Regions from separate parts of the Kroppenstedtia sanguinis genome, predicted to be linked through region 1. Evidence: a T-box and tRNA genes for the amino acid it is inferred to sense, from the RefSeq annotation. Region 1 holds a T-box; the other holds one or more tRNA genes.
The links. The T-box of region 1 lies ahead of leuS (leucine--tRNA ligase). A T-box ahead of a tRNA ligase gene usually reads a tRNA of that ligase, here a tRNA-Leu.
Positions count from the first base shown of each region.

Region 2: it has a tRNA-Leu gene. The T-box ahead of leuS (leucine--tRNA ligase) is inferred to sense a tRNA for this amino acid. The anticodon was not compared.

Region 1 is NZ_JBNPXF010000001.1:275,883-279,777, reverse strand. Features, by position in the region: gene leuS (leucine--tRNA ligase) at 1-1,084, opposite strand, end outside; T-box leader at 1,131-1,361, opposite strand; gene rsfS (ribosome silencing factor) at 1,475-1,816, opposite strand; gene yqeK (bis(5'-nucleosyl)-tetraphosphatase (symmetrical) YqeK) at 1,813-2,403, opposite strand; gene nadD (nicotinate-nucleotide adenylyltransferase) at 2,390-2,992, opposite strand; gene JOD24_RS01250 (shikimate dehydrogenase) at 2,989-3,843, opposite strand.
Region 2 is NZ_JBNPXF010000013.1:4,911-8,805, forward strand. Features, by position in the region: gene JOD24_RS09265 (MBL fold metallo-hydrolase) at 194-1,033, shown strand; gene JOD24_RS09270 (DUF2935 domain-containing protein) at 1,581-2,009, opposite strand; tRNA gene JOD24_RS09275 (tRNA-Leu) at 2,189-2,273, opposite strand; gene JOD24_RS09280 (hypothetical protein) at 2,661-3,059, shown strand; gene JOD24_RS09285 (hypothetical protein) at 3,128-3,412, shown strand; gene JOD24_RS09290 (hypothetical protein) at 3,427-3,642, shown strand; gene JOD24_RS09295 (hydrolase) at 3,802-3,895, shown strand, end outside.

The DNA.
Region 1 (3,895 bases):
GAATGGGAAGACCGTATTGTTGGGCAAACAGAAAGTCCCGCTCATCGTGGGCCGGAACCCCCATCACCGCTCCCGTACCGTAGTCCATCAGGACATAGTTCGCCACCCAGATCGGTACTTCTTCCCCAGTCAGGGGATGTCGGGCTTTGGCCCCGGTGTCATAGCCGATTTTTTTCACATCAGAGCCGGTGCGGGCACGCTCCGGCTGGTTCTTCATCTCCCGGATGAAAGTGCGGATCTCCTCTTCCCCTTCTCTACCCTGGATCAGTTGCTTAACCAAGGGATGCTCCGGGGCAAGCACCAGATAGGTGACCCCATAGAGGGTGTCGGGCCGGGTAGTGAAGACGGAAATCCGCTCTTCTTCCTGTTCCGGAAGGGTAAAGACTACCTCGGCTCCTTCACTGCGGCCGATCCAGTTGCGCTGCATCATTTTGACCTGTTCGGGCCATTTCGGCAATTTTTCCAGATCTTCCACCAGCCGGTCGGCATAATCGGTGATGCGCAAGAACCACTGTTCCAGTTCCTTTTTCTCCACCACGGAATCACAGCGCCAGCAACGGCCGTCTTCCACCTGTTCGTTGGCGAGCACGGTCTGGCAATCGGGGCACCAGTTGACCGCCCCCTGTTTGCGGTAGGCCAACCCCCGCTCGTGGAAAAGCAGGAACAACCACTGGCTGAACCGGTAATATTCCGGAGTGCAAGTTCCCACATACCGGTCCCAGTCATAGGATATACCGAGCCGAGTCTGCTCCTCCCGAATCCGTTTCATATTGTTTAATGTCCACTCCCGAGGATTCACCCCTCGTTGAATGGCAGCGTTTTCAGCAGGCATCCCAAAAGCATCGGCACCCATCGGATGGATCACTTCGTAACCGTTCATTCGCTTAAAGCGGGCAACCAGGTCTCCCATAGAGTAATTGCGCACGTGTCCCATATGGAGCCCTTCCCCCGAAGGATAGGGAAACATCTCCAGTGCATAGAATTTCGGTCGGTCGGACACCTGTTCCGGTGTCCGGTAAGCATCATTTTCTTCCCAGATCTGTTGCCACTTGGGCTCGATCTCCTGAGGTATGTACTTTTTCACGTAATCACCCTCCAGACATATAAAACCTCCCGCCCCCGGCTCGGTTGCCAGGGACGAGAGGTTGGTTCACAATCTCCCGCGGTACCACCCTGCTTGGCATCCGATGGATGCCCGCTCTTCCAGATCCGTTATCGGGGATCAATCGTCACAGGATACTCGATCCCTTCCCCTGTGAGGCGACGGAGTGAGTTCACCTGTTCCTCCACATCAGCTCGCACCGGCCGCCGATTCTCTGGGCAGGAGGTTACAGATTACTGCTCCCCGTCATCACCTGATTTAAATAGGGTTCTCATGCTACCGCTTAATAATTTAATTAACATTATATGCAATACATTGGATCCATGTCAACGATCTTCCCGTTTTTTGTTTGCACTGGGTGCACACATCCAGTTATTGGGCATTCACTTGAGCTGCATCTCCCCACAGACGCTCCAAATCGTAGAAATCCCGCTCGTCCTTGTGGAAGACATGGACGACCACATCGCCGAGGTCGATCAACACCCAACGTGCTTCGGACAAGCCCTCCACCGCTCGCGGGGGAGATCCCACTTGTTCCATCTTATCTTTGATGGATTCAGCGATCGCCTGCACCTGTGTCTGAGAATTTCCATGACAAATCACAAAATAATCAGCGATCACAGACAAGCCTCGAATATCGAGAATACTGACGTGTTGGGCTTTCTTCTCCTCAGCGGCCGCAGCCGCCACTTGGGCGATTTCCACTAGGTTCAAAGAGATTCCTCCTTCGATCTTGGTTGGTGGACCCGGTCCACCATGTCATTGCGGGCAGCCCAGGTCAGGGGATAGACTTTTTGATTTTTCCCGATGAGAAAAACCAGCGTCTTGTCCAATGACTTCCACACGGCCTGATCCAAATCCTTGCGGGCCCACTCACGTACTTCCTCCACTCCAGGAAACTGTCTTCCCGGTTCAATATAATCCGCTAGGAAGATCACTTTGTCTAATAAAGACATATGCGGCCGGCCTGTGGTATGATAACGGATCGCATCCAACACCGCTTCATCTTCAATCCCCAAATCTTCCCTGACCACCTCCGCCCCCACCGGGGCATGCCACAGTTCCACATGATACTCCAACAAATCCTGGGACAAGCCACGCTCCCGAATGATCTCTGCCATCTGCTCCTGTGGCCAAAACTTACAATAATCGTGTAAGAGTGCAGCCAGCCGGGCCTGCTCCCGGTCCGCTCCAAAACGATCGGACAGTTCCACGGCCGTCTCCACCACCCGCAGGGTGTGCTCCCAACGAGTCTTCGGCAATTGCTTCCGGACGGCTTCCGCCAGTTCATTTCGATTCATAGAGTCGATGCTCCTCCATATACTGTCTGACCGACTCGGGGACGAAATATCGGACGGAGCCTCCTGCCGCTACCCGCTCCCGGATCCAGGTAGAGGAGAGATTCACCCAGACCCCTTCCCTGACCCAGGTGACCCTGTTCTTAATATGGTCGGGAATCCGCCTCCTATCCAACTTCACCCCCACCCGCATCAGACCGATTACTTCCACTGAAGCAAGGATTTCTTCTATTCTAACCCATCGCGGCAAATCAAGCACCATATCTGCACCCATTATCAGAAAAAAACGAGTATCCGGCTGTTCCTGACAGAGCAGCCGCACTGTGTCCACAGTGTAGGAAGGTCCGCTCCGATCCATCTCTGCCCGGGAAACCCGGAAGGAGGGATGGTCTGCCACCGCCCGTTCCACCATGGCCAACCGGTCCTTGGCGGAAGCGGAAACGTCTCGTTTATGAGGAGGAGTGGAGGCCGGCACAAACCAGACCTCCTCCAATCCCACCGCCTGGCGGGCCTGTTCGGCCATCATCAGGTGACCGATATGGATCGGATCAAAGGTGCCCCCGTAGATCCCGATTTTCTTCCCTGTCTTCATCCCGACTCCTCCAGTGACTGCTTCAAAACCTCGCCCATCCGCTTCACCGGGGCTCGTCGGCCCGTCCACCGTTCAAAGGCCAATGCCCCCTGGTAAAGTAGCATCCCCAGCCCACTGTGCACCTGCGCCCCTCGGGCTTTCGCTTCCCGCAACAAGCGGGTCTGCCGTGGACGATAGATCAAGTCACTCACCAGGAGATCCCCGTGGAGAGAGGCAGGATCCACCGGACAGCCTTCCAGGTGGGGATGCATGCCTACCGAGGTGGTCTGTACCAACAAGTCCGCCTCCCGGATTGCGATGCTGGCTTCTCCCGGAGAAATCCCGTCGGCACGGGTCCAACGGCGAAGGTGTTCCGCCAAGTCTTGCGCTTTTTTTTCCGTCCGGTTCACGATCCGGATCTGCTCCGCCCCTGCTCGGGCCAGGGTGTAGCTGACGGCACGAGCCGCACCGCCGGCCCCCAGAATCACTACCCGCCGCCCTTTGACATCAAAGCCCGTCTCTCGCACCAAAGACTCCAGGTAACCGGCACCGTCAGTGTTGGTGCCGATCAGGCGGCCGTCCTGCTGAATCACCGTATTGACCGCTCCGATCTCCTGGGCGCTTTCCTCGATCTCATCCAGATGCTCCATCACAGCCACCTTGTGGGGAAGGGTCACATTCCAGCCTCGAAAACCGAGGCTCTTCAATCCCGCCACCGCCTGCCCCAGCTCTTCAGAGTCCACGTCAAAGGCGAGATAGATCCAAGGAAGTCCTTCCTGACTGAAGGCTTCATTCATCATCACCGGTGATTTAGAATGGGCCACTGGGTGGCCGACTAATCCTGTCTTTTCTGTCTCCGCCTCCAGTTTCATTCTGTTTCCCCCCTCCCTGTGAACGGGTATTTCACAACACTTCTAGGAATTC
Region 2 (3,895 bases), on a different contig from region 1:
CAACCGCTTCTCTATTATATATCAGGGAGATCTTTTTCTCAAGGCCAAAAATAAAGAAGGATTGCTACCATCAGGTCGTGGCAGAAAAACTTCCGTATAAACGGAAGATAAATCACCATAATAGCAATAGAAAGGAAGAGCGGTTCACCTGAATCAAACAAAGGAGGTGTCTGATGTGAACAGAAAAGAGGGGATGGAAGATCCAATGGCAAACAAATATATGCCGATGACTTCCATTTTGAGCGGGACGGGACAAGAAGTGCTTCCTGATCTTTACTGTTATACGGATCAGATTGTAAATGTGGTATTAGTGGGCAATCCCGACCAAGGAGATCACTGGGTCTTAGTTGACACGGGAATGCCCGATACAACCAATCGCATCGTGGATATTGCAGAAAAACGGTTTGGTAAAAACAGTCCACCCCAAGCGATTATTCTCACCCATGGCCATTTTGATCATGTGGGGACAGTGGTTGACTTGGTTGAAAAATGGGGAGTGCCGGTTTATGCCCATGAAGCAGAACTTCCTTTTCTGACTGGAAAGTTGAGCTACCCGGAGCCCGATGGTTCAGTTGAAGGCGGACTTGTCGCCAAATTGTCCCCCCTGTTCCCGAATGAATCGGTCAATCTGGGATCTCATGTCTCTGCGCTTCCCGGTGACAGCAAGATCCCCCACATGCAAGGTTGGCGCTGGATTCATACACCGGGACATGCACCCGGACATATCTCCCTATTTAGGGATCAAGACCGTTCACTCATTGCGGGGGACGCATTTATCACTGTGAAACAAGATTCGCTTTATAAAGTGACGACACAAGAGAAGGAAATCAACGGTCCGCCAAGGTATTTCACCACCGATTGGGACTTGGCGAGGGAATCCGTCGAAAAACTGGCGGCTTTAAAACCTACTGTTGCGGTGACCGGCCACGGGCAACCTCTATCCGGTAAAGAGCTGACGGAAGGCCTGGATCAATTGGTGAAGGAATTTGACACTAGAGCAGTTCCCGATTATGGACGCTATGTGAAACACTGATTGTGATTATATTGGATTCAGGTCACCGTATCTGGGTAAATCACAGGCGTGTTGATTCGCCATATTATAGGTGGGGAGATCGTGCTCACCCACGCGACCGTTGCCATCCGACGGGCCGCTTTCGAATCTGACCATCGGGCAGGGGCAAATCCTTACGAAGAAGGTTCCCCCTAAGCACCCTCTCCTAAGACTTCTCTCCACTGAGTCCAATGGTTTCCTCTTTAGCCTACCTGTGGTCCATCCTCTAACCCCAGGGCTTCGGCCCCTTTGGATGGTAGTGCCTGTGGTGCATCCTCTGATTCCAGGGCTTCAGCCCCTTTGGATGGTAGTGCCTGTAGTACAAAGGTCGCTTAGATAGCACGACTCCCTTCCGTCTCCCATTTCCTGGTGAATCAACAGCCCTGGGTAAATCACATGGGTGAAGATGTATAGGGAAAGCCGGGGTGCCCGCAAAATCTCAGTCTAAGCCGAAAGTTAGCGTCTGATATTCAGGTGTCAACTTGTTTAGTTTGGGTTTCATGACTTTAGGGCCTGTCTGGCGGATCAGCTACTGATTGCTACTGTATAAAACGGTTCGGGCAATGCCGATAAAGTATTCCGATTCCCTAACGATATGATCCAATATCGTTTTGGCGATCAAAGAATTCTTAGCTGCCGAGCTGTGAGTTTTAATCTGGCGACACAGTTCAATAAATTTCATGCTTTCATCCAAACTGAATGTAACAAGCTGGATCACCTGATTGTGCAGTTGTTTATGGACATATGTGCTACGATTGACGGATTCCACGAAACTGACTGCTTTTTGATGCGTCTCCGACAGGGCTTGCTCCCATTTTTTCAGCGCATCTACATACTTTTCCTCCAAATGATCCAGAGCCTCCCGAATGACCACCGTGTGCTCTTCCTCCTGCAATTTCCAGAACTCCACCTCATCCAAAATTCGCAACGGCATCTGCTGACCATAGTAAAATTGTATCTTTATTCCCCCTGTTCTCAGAGCTAATCTCTTTCTAACTGTATAATAAAAAGGAGAGAGTTATGCTTCGGATGGGGGGAAGCTGCAACATTTGATATCATCAATCATCTCTCACGTACTATTTTTTAACGTAAAAAGACGGGAGCTACTTATACCTGTAGTCTCCCGTCTTTCCTTTATGGTACCGAAGGTGGGACTCGAACCCACACTCCCGAAGGAACACGATTTTGAGTCGTGCGCGTCTGCCAGTTCCGCCACTTCGGCTCATATGCTTTTCTCTCAAGGACATTTTCAATTATATAACGCAGAAATCCCCATGTCAACATAAAATACAATATTCTACTCCCTTTTCGGTTCCGTGATTCAGATACCTGTAATCGCTGTATTTTTCTTCAGTTCAGGGCGCCTCTGCTTGCATTCTCCGCGACTCAATCCCTCCTGAAAAAGCTTAGTGAAGACCATTGTGATTTTGGTTCGTCAGGTACCGCAATGTGAAACCCTATCCGATCTGCCCGACCCCTAGCTATGTGTTTATCAGACACCCCTAGAAAAGGCTTGGTTCTATTACCTATTTCTTGGTGAGCAAATCACAAATTCGTAGATCGATTTATATATTATAGCATCAGGAGAGAAAGGAGTTGATTCCCCGCAATGTCCCAACGGATGACCCAATCCAAGTTGAATAGTAAGCAGATGGAACAGCAGATGGAACAGGTTTCCCGCCAACTGGAGGACCACATCCGGAAACAGATCTACGATGCAATTAATGATTTTTTAAATGAAGATCCTCTCTCCAGCTCATCATCCAATCATCCCGACCAGAAAGTAACCACGGCTCAAACACAGCAACAAAAAGGGACTGAACCGATCGGAAATATGTTTCACAGCCTTGCCAGCTTTCTAAATAGTGCCGTCGGTTTCAGCATGAGCACAATGAACCAACAAAAGAGACAGCTACTCCGGAAAGCCCAACAGCAAATGCAGATGAACCAGCAACCTGTCAGCCCCCCTTCTTCCAACAATCAACCCCCTTCCAATCCAAACAGGTAACCTGAGTTCTCCTCACATCCCAGCCGTCGAATTCCTCGCTTCTACCTCGTTGATATGGAGGTAATGTCATGGATCAAAAGCCGATTCAGGCAAAGGTTAACCAACTGGCTACGCAGTTGGAAAACCAGATTCGCAGTAAAATGGGCACCCAGGTTCAACAAAACCTGCGCACAGCCCAAATCAATCCCAGTACCCTGATTGAAAATTTATTGACCAATGTCAACGGATTATTGACGAGTGTGGGGAACCTGGTCACGGGGCTATTAGATGATCTGACCCCCACAGCTCCGGAAACACCTCCCTCCTCGTCTCAATCTCAACAAAGTTCTCCCCTCGGTTTCAAAAAAGATTAAAAGGAGTGGCCTAAATGAACTGCTGGTGCATTAAAAAAAGAAAGAGAAGAAGATCAAACCTTCGTGTGAAAAGAGAGAGGTTTGGAGCTGCCGCCAATACAGTAAACCGCGCGGACACTCGAAACACCGCCGGGTTGGTCAACGTCATCGTCCAGGTTCCCATCCAAATCGGTTCCGACAGCAGCAACTTGGTGGGCAGCGACGACAACGCTGTCAGCCAAGGAATCTAACTCTTTTCTTTATCCATCCAGTGTACCGACCTCAGGTTCGTACACTGGATTTTTTCGATGTCGATCAACCTGTTTTCTCCCGTGTATAAATTGAAACCTGATCTGATAACCTAAAGGTAAAGAGGGTGTCCCACCTTTTGATTTTGAGGAGCGATAGGGTTGAAGAAACAAAAGTATTATGTGGCGCTGAACTCAGGAGAAATTATGGGAGAAATCCTACAACAACCCACAGATTCCAGCTATACCTTTGAAA